3 regions of the Psychrobacter sp. AOP22-C1-C5 genome follow, and region 3 is predicted to be linked to each of the others. Evidence: predicted binding sites of a transcription regulator. Region 3 holds the regulator's gene; each other region holds the start of a gene.
What was found. The regulator PhoB, encoded in region 3, activates phosphate uptake and scavenging genes when phosphate is short. The targets are predictions, from matches to a motif close to TGTCATNAANCTGTCATAA.
Positions count from the first base shown of each region.

Region 1: a site for PhoB is predicted at 3,817-3,835, ahead of pstS (phosphate ABC transporter substrate-binding protein PstS). Genes of this name have one in related genera too.
Region 2: a site for PhoB is predicted at 3,531-3,549, ahead of ACT3TH_RS03025 (porin). Genes of this name have one in related genera too.

Region 1 is NZ_JBQSYC010000003.1:83,183-89,062, reverse strand. Features, by position in the region: gene pstB (phosphate ABC transporter ATP-binding protein PstB) at 1-270, opposite strand, end outside; gene pstA (phosphate ABC transporter permease PstA) at 425-1,210, opposite strand; gene pstC (phosphate ABC transporter permease subunit PstC) at 1,394-2,347, opposite strand; gene pstS (phosphate ABC transporter substrate-binding protein PstS) at 2,566-3,744, opposite strand; TPP riboswitch at 4,091-4,221, shown strand; gene thiC (phosphomethylpyrimidine synthase ThiC) at 4,465-5,880, shown strand, end outside.
Region 2 is NZ_JBQSYC010000002.1:132,151-138,030, forward strand. Features, by position in the region: gene kdsA (3-deoxy-8-phosphooctulonate synthase) at 1-113, opposite strand, end outside; gene ACT3TH_RS03020 (CTP synthase) at 498-2,132, opposite strand; gene ACT3TH_RS03025 (porin) at 2,326-3,393, opposite strand; gene ACT3TH_RS03030 (malate synthase G) at 3,907-5,880, opposite strand, start outside.
Region 3 is NZ_JBQSYC010000011.1:47,317-53,196, reverse strand. Features, by position in the region: gene ACT3TH_RS12205 (M23 family metallopeptidase) at 1-332, shown strand, start outside; gene phoR (phosphate regulon sensor histidine kinase PhoR) at 359-1,450, opposite strand; gene phoB (phosphate regulon transcriptional regulator PhoB) at 1,517-2,221, opposite strand; gene dtd (D-aminoacyl-tRNA deacylase) at 2,360-2,815, opposite strand; gene asd (archaetidylserine decarboxylase) at 2,928-3,764, shown strand; gene ACT3TH_RS12180 (DUF1287 domain-containing protein) at 4,043-4,648, opposite strand; gene ACT3TH_RS12175 (HD domain-containing protein) at 4,744-5,373, opposite strand; gene ACT3TH_RS12170 (isochorismatase family protein) at 5,518-5,880, opposite strand, start outside.

The DNA of each region.
Region 1 (5,880 bases), on a different contig from region 3:
GAAGGCAGTTACCTTTTTGTCCGGTATATCGATATTGATATTTTTTAACGCTTTAAAATCACCGTAATAGAAATTCAAATCACGAATCTCCATTTTGGCAGGGGGCATGTTTTTTGGGATGTCATGGAGCGTTTGTTTGGTCAGACTGCTGATGTCTGGCTGTTCTTTATGGCCGCTAGTAGACTTGGATCTAGTTAACAGATTGCCTGTTGTCTCATTGAAGCGATCAGCCGTCTTTTTTGTGCGAACTTTGCTTACGACGTCATTCATAGTCTTATCCAACCTAGCTCAATTAAAATTTATATAAGTTTAAGTAAATGCTGAGTATTCATAGTACTTAATGTTCATAGTACCTAATATTCATAGTGCTTAGTAGTTACAGTGTTCAGCATTTACCTAGTATCATGCGCTCTATTGTCAGTATTTACTTGACCTGACCTCTACTACCAATGTATCTGGCGGTAATATTCAACACCAATACAGAAGTGGTAATCAGAAGTGCTGCTGCCCATGCAAGTGTGTGCCAGTTTTCGTAAGGACTCATCGCAAACTGATAAATGGTATTGGGCAAGTTGGCCAGCGGTTGACCCATATCCGTACTGAAATATTGATTGTTCAGCGCAGTAAATAGTAACGGTGCTGTCTCACCAGTGATACGAGCAAACGCCAATAATACACCTGTGGTCAGACCCGCTTTTGCCGCCTTAATAGTCACCTGCGTCACCATTTTCCACTTAGGCGTACCCAGTGCATAGGCCGCTTCACGGATACTGTTTGGCACCAGATTGAGCATGTTTTCGGTGGTACGTACGACTACAGGGATGACAATCAATGCCAATGCCAACGCGCCTGCCCAACCAGAAAAATTTTGGCCTTTTACCATTAGTGCATAGATAAAGAGACCGATAACAATTGATGGCGCTGAGAGCAAAATATCATTTAAAAAGCGCGTCACTTTGCCAAGCATACTGCCTTGAGAGAATTCAGACAAATACACACCTGTCATCAATCCAATCGGTGCGCCAATAAACAATCCTGAGAACGCCAACATGATTGAACCGACGATGGCATTACGCAAACCGCCTGGACTCATCGGCGGCGGCGTATCGGCGGTAAATACTGGCAGTTGTACGATGCCTTGAAAGCCTTCAACAAACAGTGTAAATAGAATCCAAAATAACCAAAACAAACCAAAAACCATCGCCGACATTGCAAAGCCTAGACCAAGTTTATTGGTCCAGCGGCGCTTGTTATAGAGGCTTCGGTTATAACGACCTTCAAAACCTGTGTTAACTGGCAGTGGCGCATTGATTGTATTGTTAGAAAGCATAAAATTTGTGTCCCGTTTTTTTGTCAATACCGATAACCATCAAAATCTCAGGCCGCCGAATGACTATCGGTTGCCTGCTTTATTGTCCATGCGCATGAGCATAAGCTTCGCAAGAGACAGCACAATGAAGGTAATGACAAATAGGATTAAGCCTAAATGTAGTAAAGAAGCCAGATGTAGCTCACTAGAAGCTTCAGCAAACTCGTTCGCCAAGGCTGAGGTAATCGTGACGCCCGACGTAAACAAACTTGGACTGATGTTAAAGGCGTTACCAATTAAGAAAGTCACTGCCATCGTTTCACCCAGTGCTCGTCCCAGTCCCAAAATGACACCGCCGACGACACCCGCTTTGGTATAAGGCAAGATAATCTTGAACATAACTTCCCAAGTCGTCGCGCCCATGCCATAAGCTGACTCTTTTAATAAGTCTGGCACAACAGAAAAAACATCACGCATGGTGGCAGCGATAAAAGGAATAATCATGATGGCAAGCACCAATGATGCGGTGAACAAGCCCAGTCCCATTGGCGCACCAGTGAACAGCTTACCAATAATAGGCAACGGCCCCACATGTTCAATAAACCATGGCTGAATATGATCGCCAAAGAAAGGCGCGAATACAAACAATCCCCACATACCATAAATAATGGAGGGGATACCTGCCAGCAGCTCAATAGCAATGCCAAGAGGTTTCTTTAAAAACTTAGGGCACATCTCAGTCAAAAATATGGCAATACCAAAACTGACTGGTACGGCAATCATAATGGCAATAAACGATGTCACTAATGTGCCGTAAATAGGCGCTAACGCACCATACTCATTAGAAACCGTATCCCAGTTATTGCTGGTATAAAAGCCAAGACCAAATTCTTGAATGCTCGGCCATGCTCCAACGATTAAGGAAAGTAAAATACCGCCTAGAGATAAGAGTACAAGTATGGCAAAAGCCTTGGTTGCATTGACAAACAACGTATCGTAACGTCTTTGTTTAGCCAATTGGGACCTTAAGTCATTCATAAGTGTCTCAGCATTGAATAGATCGAGTCAAAATATTGGAAGAATTACGCAGGTTTTATGACAACAAACTTAAAAAGCAGAAGTGGATATGTTTATCAGTACAATCCATCAAGATGAAGATTAAATTTGCTGTGATAAAACCTCTCAAACCACTACCGGAGAATAGTGATTTGAGAGGGTAACTGGAACATTATTAAACAATGATTAGAATAAACTGGTTACTGTGCTGGCTTATAAACAGGTTGTCCATCGCTGCCTTTTACGTCATTCCATTTTGCTTTGAATAGTGCTACAGCAGTATCTGAGAAAGGAACATAATCTAATGCCATGGCATCATCATCGCCTTGGCTATAGGCCCAATCAAAGAAGTTCAATACGCCAGCCACTTGCTGAGGATTCTCTGGTTGTTTGTGTACCAAGATGAATGTCGCTGCAGCGATTGGCCATGCTTGAGCAGTTTCAGAGTTGGTAATAACTTTGTAAAAACCTTCTTCTTTTGACCAGTCAATGTCACCTGCCGCTGCAAACGTTTCTGCAGAAGGCTGTACGAAGTTACCAGCTGCGTTTTTAAGCGCTGTGTGTGACATGTTGTTTTGTTTAGCGTAGGCATACTCAACATAGCCGATAGAGTTTTTCATACGGTTGACGTAGCTTGAAACGCCTTCGTTACCTTTACCACCAGCACCAGTCGCAGACGTTGGCCATTTAACCGTTTTATCAACACCGACTGTATCCTTCCAATCAGTTGAAACTTTAGCCAAATAATCTGTGAAGTTAAAGGTTGTACCTGAACCGTCTGAACGGAATACTGTCGTAATAGCTGCATCAGGTAGCGTTAAATCTGGGTTCAATGCTGTGATAGCAGGATCATTCCATTTGCTAATTTTACCCAAATAAATATTGGCTAGGGTTTCACCATCCAACTTCAACGCGCCTGGCTCAATACCATCGATATTAACGATTGGTACTACGCCGCCGATGACCGTTGGAAACTGAATAAGACCCGCTTCCTCAAGCTCTTCAGGAGTCATAGGCGCATCAGAAGCACCGAAGTCTACTGTTTTTGACTGGATTTGTTTGATACCGCCAGAAGAACCGATTGATTGATAGTTAACCTGACCACCAGTGTCAGCGTTATAGTCAGCAGACCATTTAGCATAAATAGGCTGCGGGAACGAAGCGCCAGCGCCTGTGATGTTCATTGCGATATTTTCAGCAGATTTAAAACCTGTGCCAGCAGCAGGGGCGGCACCGGTAGTTGCATTGCCAGTAGTTTCAGTGGTTGTAACAGGAGCACTACTAGTATCAGCAGCTGGCTCTGTCGTATCAGTCGATTTGTTACATGCCGTAAGTACTAATGTACAGCTGACGGCCACTGCTAATAATGAATAACGCATGTAGGACTCCTAAAGTTTAACAACGATACAAAAAAACATTGTTTGTGACATGCGGGATATATTGACAAGTTTTTATGACAGTTTGATGACAACCACTTTTATCTTTCATTTTCGCTCACATTCATTAAACCTTTTTTCAGGCGTCTATCGTCAATAGTAAAAAACAGATAGGCGACATGATGGTACGTGAGTGGTACATATTTTTCTTGCTTGCTGCGTTATTGCTGACCGAAGCTGCGGGGGATTTGTATCATTCATGCTGCATTCCCTTTTTAGCAGAATATCTTTCCTAAATACCATTAGCCGTCAGGGTAGAATTTTGCTAGTATAAAGTTGATTTACAACACTGACAGACTCGGGGTGCGGTGTGTTATTGGCCTACTTTTTTAAAGTAGTCGCCTTGATACATTCGCTGAGAGATCACCCGCCGAACCTGATGCGGTTAGTACCGACGCAGGGAAGTCTTAAGCCTATGTTCTATATGTACAAAGGGCGCGCAGAAATGCCTTTTTATTATTGCCAATGTTTAGCAGCGTTTTTATCTGCGGACGTATGGTTTTAATAATTAGCTGTGCCTAGCAATCGTCTAAAGACGACTTACCACTTTCAGTGCGATAGTCTGTCTGCTTTATGATTGCATTTGTCTGTATCCCATAGCGCCACCCCCGCAGCTACTGGCGGTGTTGATTTTATTCAAAAACCAACACGCTAGGACAGCATATGACACATTCAAACGTACAGACCACCCAAATCTACACTCCAGATAATGACACGTCTGCTATTCCGAAACCTGCTGATAAGTCGAGCAGTAAAACGGACAAAAAATCAGAGGCGCTAAAAACCCCTGCCCACCGTGCAGCAGGTGACACGCGTTTTGAAGAAGACGCTCGCGATCTGCATCGTATCCTCCCCGCCTCCAAAAAAGTCTATATCGAAGGCACGCGTCCTGATATTCAAGTACCCATGCGCGAAATCACTCTTGATCCAACACCTATTCAAGGCACGGATGAGGCAAATTGGGAACGAAACCCACCGTTTTATGTTTATGACACTTCAGGTGTTTATACCGATCCCACCGTCGATATCGACTTAACTCGTGGCCTACCAAAATTGCGCGCCGACTGGATTGCAGAACGCGGCGACACCGAACAATTAAACGGTTTATCCAGCTCATACGGACAAGCACGCGCCCGCGATATCAGCACAGCCAACCTAAGATTCGCTCATATCGATAAGCCACGTCGCGCTAAGACAGGCAATGGTTTCTCAGGCAATGTCACGCAAATGCATTACGCCCGTTGCGGCATCATCACGCCTGAGATGGAATATATTGCCATTCGCGAAACCCAAAAGCAGCATGAGCTGACCGATAGGCGTCAACATGAAGGTGAAAGTTTTGGTGCCAATACACCCAAAATTATCACGCCTGAATTTGTGCGCAGTGAAGTTGCTGCTGGACGCGCCATCATCCCTAATAACATCAATCACCCTGAGTCCGAACCGATGATTATCGGTCGCAATTTCTTGGTGAAAATCAATGCTAATATCGGTAACTCAGCGCTTGGTTCTTCCATTGATGAAGAGGTATCAAAAATGACATGGGCGACGCGTTGGGGCGCGGACACTATCATGGATTTATCAACGGGCAATCATATCCACGAAACGCGCGAATGGTTGATTCGCAATTCGCCTGTGCCGATTGGCACCGTACCCATTTATCAAGCACTCGAAAAAGTCGATGGTGTAGCAGAGGATCTCACATGGGAGATTTTCCGTGATACCTTGATTGAACAAGCAGAACAAGGCGTTGATTACTTCACCATTCACGCAGGTGTCCTGCTCCGCTATGTACCGCTGACCGCGAATCGCTTAACAGGGATCGTGTCCCGTGGTGGCTCTATCATGGCGCAGTGGTGCCTTGCGCATCATAAAGAAAGCTTTTTATACACGCATTTCGAAGATATCTGCGAGATTATGAAGCAATATGATGTGGCATTTAGCTTAGGTGATGGTCTGCGTCCTGGCTGTTTGCAAGATGCCAATGACGAAGCGCAATTTGGCGAACTTAAAACCTTGGGTGAGTTGACCAAAGTGGCATGGCAACATGACGTACAAGTCATGATTGAAGGGCCGGGA
Region 2 (5,880 bases), on a different contig from region 3:
AAAACGTTCATGCCACCAAACAATACAAACGGCTGATCATTGCCAATCTTGATACTATTTCCGTTAGGCGTATTAAGCTCAATGTGTGATTGTGCGGTCGATAAATTTTCCATTAAAAAGGTTTCCTCTTTATTGTTATCTGTATTTCTATTCCACATTGTAACCGATAGGCCCATGAAAAAAAGTGTCTAAGCGTAATTACGTACGATTGCTAGTCATCACTTTACTCATACAACGGAGAAAGCACTATAAAATGAATGCAGGGCTACTAGAATCAGTTTTGCGAAGCCTCTGTCTGCACAGGCACAGCAAGCAGAACTTATCGCAGTAGCAAGTTATAAGATTTATCCTTATTTTATTTAGGACTACCATACTTATAATTTTGATTTTTTTAACTTATCACCTTTCTACCAAAATACGCCTAAAAAAAAGACCGATCCGAAGATCAGTCTTTTTTAGCGCAGATAAAATAATACTTATAGCTACTCATTCACTAATTACTTATTTTCGCTAAAGTTTTTTGCCGCATTTACGAAGCTATTAAACAATGGATGACCGCCACGTGGTGAACTGGTAAATTCTGGATGGAACTGTACTGCGATGAACCATGGATGCTCAGCAACTTCGACAGACTCTACCAAATGCTGTTTGGCAGAATAGCCTGAGATGGTCATGCCAGCCTGCTCTAATGGCTCGATATAACGATTATTCATCTCATAACGATGGCGATGACGCTCAGTGATATTACTAGCGCCATAGATTTGGCTCAGTTTACTACCCGCGACCAGTTCAGCTTGCTGCGCACCAAGACGCATCGTACCACCAAGGTCTGAATCATCACTACGAATCTGTAGCTCGCCGCGCTCATCCAACCATTCAGTGATAAGACCGATAATCGGCTCTGCTGTCTTGCGATCAAACTCAGAAGAATTGGCATCAATCTTAAGGACATTACGCGCATATTCTATCACCGCCAGTTGCATACCAAGGCAGATACCCAAATACGGCACGTTATTTTCACGTGCATAAGTAATGGCTTTAATTTTGCCATTAGTACCGCGTTCTCCAAAACCGCCAGGTACTAAGATCGCATCAGCACTGCTAAGACGGGCAAACAAATTGTCGTCGCTCTCTAAAACTTCAGCGTCTATATAATCAATCTTGACATCAAGTTTATGAGTGATACCTGCATGTAATAAAGCTTCATTGATAGACTTATAGGCATCAGGTAGCTCGACGTATTTACCAACCATGGCTACAGTAACCGTTTTCTCAGGATTGAGCTGAGCTTCAACTACTTTATCCCAATCACTCAAATCCGCTTCTGGTACATCAAGGCCAAAGCGCTCACAGACTAAGTCATCGAGGTCTTGCTCATGAAGCGTACGCGGTATTTGATAAATACTTTGTGCATCTTCACACATGATAACCGCACGCTCTTCTACATTGGTAAATAGCGCAATCTTACGACGGTTGTCTTGTGAAATATGATGATCAGAGCGACAGATTAAGATATCAGGCTGCAAACCAATAGAACGCAGCTCTTTTACTGAATGCTGGGTAGGTTTGGTCTTGGTCTCGCCTGCACTTGCAATATAAGGCACCAGTGTTAAATGCATCAGCATGGCTCTGTTTCGGCCGAGCTCTACTTGCATCTGACGTACCGCTTCCATAAAGGGTAACGATTCGATATCACCGACAGTACCACCAATCTCGATAATAGCGATATCGTAGCCTTCACCACTGGTCAAGATTTTACTTTTAATCTCATCAGTAATATGTGGAATAACTTGCACAGTACCACCAAGATACTCTCCACGGCGCTCTTTATTCAAGACATTTTGATAGATGCGACCACTAGTGAAGTTATTGCTCTTACTCATTTTTGAATGACGTAAAAAGCGCTCATAGTAGCCCAAATCCAAATCGGTCTCCGCGCCATCTTCGGTCACGAATACTTCGCCATGCTGGAACGGACTCATCGTACCTGGATCGACATTGATATACGGATCCATTTTGGTCATGGTGACAGTCACGCCACGTGCTTCTAAGACCGCTGCTAGAGACGCTGCGGTGATACCTTTTCCTAGTGAGGACACTACCCCACCGGTCACAAATATAAACTTGGTCATAGTATTCTGTCGGTAATTGGTAAAGAAGGATTTTACTAAAAATATGCCATAAAATATAGGGTAAAAGTACAAACTCTTTGAAACTCTTCATTTTTGGCTTGGCGTTCTTATGCACCACTAACTACTTAAATACTCATAACAAAAAAACTCACCCCGAAGGATGAGTTTTTTTAATCAGATTCTAATGGTTAGATTAGAATTTGTATTCTAGACCAGTACCAACTACAACTACTTTAGCATCGCCTCTGGTAGTTACCATAGCGCCGTCATCTGTACTTAATGTTTTAAGATCATCAGCGCTGTTCACACCAGCATAACCATGCATGATGATGTTGTCTTTAAAGAAGTACTGACCACCAACAACGATCTGGTCTGAATCTGAACCATCCCAACCATTCAAGTTGTCAGTTTTGTTGTACTGTGCGTAAACGTTTGCTGGACGAGCAAAGTTAGTTAAGCCCATTAAAGCACTTAAAACTAGACCTTTTTCTTTGCTAGTAGAGCGATCATAGTCATAATCTGCTACTTGGTATAGGGCACCAACTGTTACAGGCGCCGCGATGTATTTACCTAAATCAACAGAAGCGGTACCACGGATGATATCACCATCAATGTTTTGATCTTTGTCATACGCAACACCAGCGGTGAAACCAGTACCTTGATCAAACATCGCTGCAACGCCGAAACCTGCATCGTTGTTGTAGTTTTTATCGTCAGAGCTATACATTGCAGAAAGTTGTAATGGCAGACCATCATACTTTGGTGAAGTCCAGATAACTGAGCTGTTGATACGGCTACTATCAGCCATGTTTAACGCTTCAACAACGTCGCTTTCCATTTCGTTTGTGCCTAGGTTATCCCAATAACCTTGGTTAACAACAACGTTGTTAACTTTGTCTAAGCTAGATTGGTTTTTACCAACGCGGAACTGACCAAACTGTTTGTTGTTGATACCTAGATATGTATCACGATTAGTGAACGTAGCATTGTCACCATCGATGCTTGTGCCATACTCTAACTGATAAATGACGTCAGTGTTAGCAGTCATGGCTTCAGAACCTTTAAAGCCTAGACGTGAAGAATGAGAGTTGATTTTTAACGTGTCTTCATCAAAATCATCCCCTCCACCAATAACGCGTGAATCAAAATCGGCGTTCTCATAGTCAGCAGCTAAGAATGCTTTACCATAGATAGTCGGAGCTGCATTGGCTGCAGATACAGATAGGGCAGCAACTGCTGTAGCTAAAAGTAGTTTTTTCATGGGGTATCTCCACTTTACAATTTTAGTAATAAGCTAGCTATTATTAGCTGATGCTCATAATGGTATCGTCACAAATCCTCAAAGATATAATGTGTAACTGGCTACCGAGATTAGTCAGAAACAAGTGTGGCGAAGTTCTATTACAGTAAGATGAAAAAAACCATGACTTACATAACTTAGATCAAAAACGTAACTGCCATGTAAACTTTGGTCTTTATCGTTCCGTTGCGTAACATCCGTTACCAAACTCATACTTCGAATACAAGCATAACAACTTTGACATAATTTGCAACATATTTTTTCGCTTTTTAAATGTGAGATTCGGTAAATATTGTTTCTATCATTTAAGGCTAACAATTGTAAGAAAATGCCCGATGAGTCACATAATAGAGAACACAATCGCTTCGTAACGTACCTTTAATTCACAAAAATAAGCACTACTTACCCGTGGATAAATAGCGCTTATAAAAACGATATGTTTTATTTAATAGGCGTTGCGATGAGCAAATTGGCTTAGCAATTGGCTTTTAAGTCGAGGCGCGCTTGATGCAACAATGGTTCAGTATAGCCACTGGGCTGCTCACGCCCTTTAAAGACCAAATCGCAGGCGGCTTTGAAGGCATACGAGTGCTCAAAGTCATTAGCCATCGGCTGATAATCCCGATCATCAGCATTTTGCTCATCGACGACTTTTGCCATCCGCTTCATCGTGTCCATCACCTGATCTTCACTGACCACATTATGGTGCAACCAGTTAGCGATATGCTGACTTGAAATACGTAACGTCGCGCGGTCTTCCATAAGACCAACATCATTGATATCTGGTACTTTAGAGCAACCTACCCCTTGATTCACCCAGCGCACCACATAACCTAAGATACCCTGAGCATTGTTTTCAATCTCTTGCTGCTTTTGTTCTTCTGTCCAATTGGTGTCTTTTGCCAATGGAATGGTTAAGATATCGTCTAAGCTTGCACGTTTACGAGATTTTAGGCTGTCTTGTACATCAGCGACATTCACTTCATGATAATGCATACTGTGCAAGGTTGCGCCCGTCGGTGAGGGAACCCAAGCAGTGGTAGCACCAGACTTTGGATGTGCGGACTTGGTGTCCATCATCTCTTTCATCTCATCAGGTTTTGCCCACATGCCTTTACCAATCTGAGCATGGCCTTGTAGCCCTGTCTCTAAGCCAATATCAACGTTCCACTGCTCATACGCTGGCTGCCATGCCTGCGACTTCATCTCGCCTTTTGGCACGAACGGCCCTGCATTCATACTGGTATGCATCTCGTCACCCGTACGATCGAGGAAGCCTGTATTAATAAAAATGACGCGCTCTTTTGCTTGGCGAATGGCCTCTTTTAGATTGACCGTCATGCGACGCTCTTCATCCATGATGCCAATTTTAATGGTATGACGTTCTAAGCCCAATAAATCTTCTGAGGCATTAAACAAGTCATTGGCCATTTTTACTTCTTCAGGGCCGTGCATTTTTGGTTTAACAATATACATGGAGCCTTTGCGCGAGTTCGATAACTCGCTTCTGCCTTGCAGGTCATTGAGCGACAGCAGCGGCGTAACCAAACCGTCCATCAGTCCTTCAAAGATTTCCTCGAAGCCCTCTCCCAAATCAACCAAGATTGCAGGGTTCTGCATCAAGTGACCAACGTTACGGATGAGCAATAGAGAACGACCCGGCAAGATTAGCTTGCCGCCATCTGGCGTATTGTATTCGCGGTCTGGGTTTTGTCGACGAGTGCTCGTCTTGCCACCTTTTTCAAAAGTTTCTTGCAAGTCACCATTCATTAAACCGAGCCAGTTACGATACACTTCCACTTTTTCTTCTGCATCAACGGCAGCGATTGAATCTTCACAATCTTGGATGGCCGTAATCGCGGACTCAAGAAGCACGTCTTTAATGTTTGCTGGATCGTCTTTGCCGACCGGATGGTTGGTATCTATCTGAATCTCTACATGCAGGCCATTATTTTTTAATAAAATACCTGTTGGTTTTTCGGCTTCATCTACGAAACCAACAAACTGAGCCGGATCTTTTAGCTGTGTACTATTGTTTCCTTGAACAATTTCAAGCTGCCCATCAACCACTCTAAAACCTGTCACATCATTATAAGAACCTGATGCCAAAGCAAAATGTTCATCTAAGAATTTTTTGGCATACGCGACAACTGCAGCGCCGCGAGTTGGATTGTAACCACCTTTGGCTTCTTGACCATTTTCATCACTGATGACATCAGTACCGTATAGGGCATCGTACAAGCTGCCCCAACGTGCATTGGTTGCGTTCAGTGCGTAACGAGCATTACGTACTGGTACTACCAGCTGCGGTCCGGCGATGTGGGCAATTTCATCATCCACATTTTCTGTACTGACCGTAAAGTCATCGCCTTCTGGCAATAGGTAGCCTATCTCTTGTAAGAATGTTTTATAAGCAGGATAATCAATATTGCCGTCTTTGGTAGGGTG
Region 3 (5,880 bases):
AAGGCCGCTCACATGAAGGGATTGATATTTTTGCCGCACGAGGTACACCGATACAGACCACAACGCAAGGCATCGTCAGCAAAGTCGGCGAAAACAATTTAGGTGGTCGCGTGGTGGTGGTGGTTGGACCAGGGGGTGCAGGACATTACTATGCGCATTTAGAAGATTACGCTGACATCTCTCCTAATGACTGGGTGAATGCTGGCGACGTCATCGGTTATGTCGGTGACAGTGGCAACGCAAAAGGCACACCGCCCCATCTTCATTATGGGATTTATATTAATGGCAGCGCTGTTAACCCATATCCACTAATGCAAAAAACAAGTGATTGAGTACAGCCAGAGCAAAAGAATTAATATCAGCTCGTAGAAGCAGGTCGAATATAAGCTGCTGGGAACACCATACTGAATGTCGACCCCACCCCTTCTACCGACTCAATTTGCAAGGCAGCATCATGTTGATACAAGACGTGTTTCACAATGGCTAACCCCAATCCTGTACCACCTGTCGCTCGGCTGCGACCTTTATCGATACGATAAAAGCGTTCAGTCAAACGCGCAATATGCTGCGGTGCAATGCCGATACCATTGTCTTCTACAGCAAATCGGCAACCCTCTGAGGTTTTTGTCCAGCTAATAGCGATATTGCCGCCCTTTGGTGTGTACTTAATCGCATTAATCACGAGATTGGATAAGGCACTGTTCAGGTACATCTCTGAGCCATATAACCCATCGTACGTGTCTATTTGCAAGTGAATAATATGTCCGTACTCTTGGTTATACGCCTGCGCATCATCATAGACGTTGGTCAGTAGTCTGGTCATGTCAATATAGTTAAGCTCGTGCGTCTCTTCGATTTCAATTCGAGACAACAACAATAAGTCATTAACGATTCTATTCATGCGAGCAGTCTGCTGAGTCATTAGCTCAAAACCACGGCGCCAATGGGGCGGCATATCAGGTTGATCTGAGAAGTTTTCTAGATAACCCATCATGACTGTCAATGGTGTGCGCAATTCATGCGAGACATTGGCCACAAAGTCGCGACGCATCTCTTCTAAATGCTGCAAACGCGTCACGTCATAAATAATCAGCAACTTCTCATCACCAAAAGGTGTGAGCTCACATTTTAGATATCGTTTAGGGTCTTGCCACGATTCTATATGCACGCCATCATCGTGTGTTGTGGTTGCCTGATAATACTGGCGAAATTCAGGTACCCTGATGAAATCAAAAATACTCTTGCCCTCATCACCCGACTGCAATAACAATAAGTCTTGAGCGGCTTGATTCCACCACTCCAAATTGTCATCTTCATTGAGCAAAATCACTGCATCTCTTAAGGCTCGTAGAGCACTTCTGATTTTTGTCAGCTGATTTGAAGCATGGTCGTGAGAGACTGGTTCTGACTGACTCTGTAGATCACTCTTTATTGTCATTATTTTGCTCATTCATCATCCTTACCACCATTCGCTGTTTTATTAAGTTGCGACTGCGGTGAGACTGCTTATAGTAAGTTATATGGGTGTAATAAGATTAGAAAATCGATAGCCTGTACCGCGAACGGTTTGTATCAAGGTATCACAATCATAGGGCCGTAGTAATGTACGCAAGCGCTTGATATGTACATCAATGGTTCTGTCTTCAATATAGACGTTGCCGCCCCATACCTGATCTAGCAGTTGTGTGCGCGTATAGGCGCGCTCTGGATGACTCATAAAAAATGCCAGCAACCGATATTCGGTAGGACCAACATCCACGACTTGACCAGCCGCTGTCACGCGTTGACTTCTTGGATCTAAGCTAAGCTTTCCTATTTCGATAGATTTGTCACTACTGAGCGCATTACTACGGCGCAACACCGCTTTGATTCTTGATATCAATTCACGCGTAGAAAACGGCTTGGTCATATAGTCATCGGCACCCGCATCAAGGCCATGTACCTTGCTGTCTTCTTCGCTTTTGGCGGTCAGCATAATGACGGGTATCTCAGAGAGTAGATCGTCGTTCTTTAGCATGCGACAAAAATCCACCCCGCTTTTATCGCCCGGCAACATCCAATCCAATAAAATGAGCGCTGGTCTATGATCCACTACTTGTTGATGCGCCTCTGACACGTCTGCTGCTTGCAGACTATCAAACCCAGCCATCTCTAGTGTCATGACAACCATTTCACGAATTGCAGGTTCATCTTCAACAATCAAAATTTGCTCATTATACATACAGCATTCTCAGTGTTAGAGTACAAAATTTGGCATGTAAAAAAGGCGATAGACATTCGCCGTCTTCTGGCTATTAAACGAATTAATTGTGACAACTTGATGACATTCATTTTTTATGTGTCATATATGTCATATAGCTTAACGCACTTCTAATAAAAAGTTTAGTGGTCCGTCATTGATACTCTCAACTTGCATATCCGCCCCAAACTGACCAGTAGCAACGGTAGGGTGTTGTGTTTTAGCATAATCAACCAATTGGGCGAATAGAGCCTGCGCGGCCTCAGGTGCCATCGCGCACCCAAAATCAGGACGACGTCCTTTGTCTGTTTTTGCCATCAAGGTAAACTGCGATACCAGCAATAACCCGCCACCCACTTGCTGAACATTTTTATCAAGTTTACCGCTCTTAGCAGGGTCATCTTCGTTTTCAAAAATACGATACGTTAGAATTTTGTCAATCATTCGCTGCGCGGTTTGTAGGTCATCCTCATGCCCCAAACCAATATAAGCCAGCAGTCCTTGCTCAATGGCACCGATACAGTACTCATCGACTTCGACACTAGCACGGCGTACTCGTTGTATAAGTGCTTTCATTTACAGACTCCTTATAGATTATGGTCATACAATCATACGCTGTCCATGGTAAAATACTGCCATTCATTTGCCTATGACTTATTACATCAAACCTTATCTTGGTAGCCTTATTATGAATTTATTCACAACCTTACAACAGCTTGTCCCGCAGCAGCAGCTGAGTAAAGTCGCTGGGCGTTTGGCCGCCAGTCGTCACCCGTATGTTAAACGCACGTTCATTCGCAGCTTTGCCAAAGCGTACAACGTCAGCTTGGATGAGTATGAGCGCCAAAGCCTTAATGCATATGAAAGCTTCAATGACTTTTTTACGCGTGAGCTTAAAGAAGACGCTCGTCCCATCGATGCCACAGTTGACGGCATCGTCAGTCCTGCGGATGGTATCATCTCTCAGCTAGGGCAGATTGACGACCATAAATTATTCCAAGCAAAAGGTCGCTATTATGATGTTGGACAACTGCTTGCCGATAGTGAAGATGGTCGTTATTTTGCCGACGGCAGTTTTGCGACCGTTTATCTCGCGCCAAGTAACTATCACCGTGTCCACATGCCGTTCGCTGGTACGTTGACCAAGACTCGTTATGTGCCTGGTACGTTGTTTTCTGTCAATACTGTCACGGCTGCTAACGTGCCTGACTTATTCGCACGTAATGAGCGTCTGGTGTGTATGTTTGATACCAAATACGGCAAAGCAGCAGTAGTGATGGTTGGTGCGATGATTGTCGCGGGTATCGAGACAGTAGCGACGGGCAAAATTAACCGTACTGATGACATACAAGAAGCAGACCATGACATGCGCTTTGAAAAAGGCGATGAACTTGGACGTTTTTATTTGGGATCAACGGCTATCGTCGTGCTACCAAAAGCGGCGAAAGCAGACTGGCAAGACAGCATGAAAGCCAACAGTGTGGTAAAAATGGGCGAGCTATTAGGCGTCACTACTGCCCCGTAAACTTGCGCTATCCTAACGAATAAAAAAGCCCAATGAGACGTAGATGATGACGTGTCGTTGGGCTTTTTATTTACTATTGATTTGCAGAAGAAGGACGGGGCGATATAGTCGATTCACCTTAAAAAGAGTACGGTTCCACTGGTGTAAATTTTGCGAAGCATCTGTCACGCTTGCGAACCGCCAGCGAGGAAAATTTATACCAGTAGAACATGACGACTGTATGTACCACTTTTATTTTGGATTGACTATAATAAGCACGGCTAGATTACGGACAGCAATTAATAACGAAAATGGCCCTTTATAGGATAAGCAAACAAAATATTTTCTTCTTGTGTGCCCTGTCCGATATTATGAATAATCAGCGGCGTCCCATCAGCTGCTACCTTGTCTGAGACAATACCTATGTGAGGTAAGTTACTCTTTGGCAAACGCCATGACACGATATCGCCTGTTTGAAAGCTGGCTTTATCAGTAATCGATAACGTCTGTCCATTCCTTGCAAAAAATACTTCGAGATTGGGTACACGGCGGTGGTCGATATTTTTATCGGTTGACTTGAGTCCCCAATTTTTTGGATAAGCAGACCAATTGGATTTCATGTCGTGATTAACCAGCTGCTGTAGATCCATATTTTGCAAACGATAGGCGCGAATAACGACATCGGTACAGACGCCCGTTTCTATGGGTACATCGCCGCGCGGAAATTCGAGTTTACGATAAGCTGGATCATAACTTGTGGTAACACCGATCTGTTTTTTGGCATCCTGCGCCAATTTATCGCCACTACTGAGGGGCGAACCCGCTTGAGCCAATTGCGCAAAGCCCAGCACACCTATAAAAACCAGCGACTTGTATAATGTTCTATAAGTTACAGGTACTATCATGTATCACTCTCTTTTTTGTTAAACGAACCATTACTATTTTAGCTCAGACGTTTTAAGTATAAATTATAAAATAGGTAGACGATAACGCTGACCTTTTATAAATCTACTAGCCACCCTTGCTCAGTTGCATATTCAATATTTTTCGTTAGCCAATCATGGATGGTAGGGAAACTGTCTTTAATAAATGCCAATGCACCTGCGACTTGTGAGCGCGTTACCTCAGACTCAATCCATGTTTTACCATCAGTATTAAGATTGAGCAAAAACGGCAACAAACGATCAACCACTCTAAGCAGTTCAGCCTCTTTGCTACTACCCGTTTCTTGCTCCTCCCAAATCTCATTCAAAGTTGTGATGCCATTGCCCCGCTCTGCTTGTAGTCGAGCGATACCTGCCCGCTCTTCAAGGTGCGCTGAACTACGACTGCTTGCGAATAAAAACGTATCTCCCGCGTCAATCTCACCCAAGTCATGAACCATCGCCATCTTGAGTAATTTTTCATGATTAACATCCAACTCAAACAGCTCAGCGATAGACCAACATGCCATCGCCAAATGCCAAGAATGCTCAGCAGAATTTTCTCGGCGCGTGGTACTGGTGACATAACTGCGGCGATTGACACGTTTGAGCGCATCGAGTTCTAATAAAAAATGGATGACATTATCGATATCAATATTTGAGGCAATTGCTGGATTGGTCAGCGATTTATACGTGTTTGTAGACATATTTTTCTCTGATTAAAAATAAGACAGCGCTTGTATTATCAAGCGCTGTCTCTATGAAGATGATTTTAAATGGCCAATACATCAATGCAGGGTTAATGCCAAAATTGCGCAATTAACTCCCTGACGCTTTATTCGATCAGTCAGCTACTTAATCAAATTGCTAATGGTTTTAAACGCAGGATCTTGGCTACTGCGGCACAGCTCGAACAAAATAGACTCAACGGTGCTAATCACTCCACCTGCACGGCGAATACGGCGAATCGCTTGCTTTTTATCATAAGGATAGCGTGAGCCGACCGCATCGCCGATGATGACAGGTTGCATGCCATTATCGAGTAAATCCAGTGCCGTTTGCATCACGCAGACGTGTACCTCAACGCCGAACAATAAAACCACGCTACGATTCTGCTGCGCCAAATAATGCCACGCTTCGTCATTATCACAAGCACTAAAAGTGACCTTTTCAAAACTTTTTGCGTTATCGCCCTCTAACACATCACGTATTTC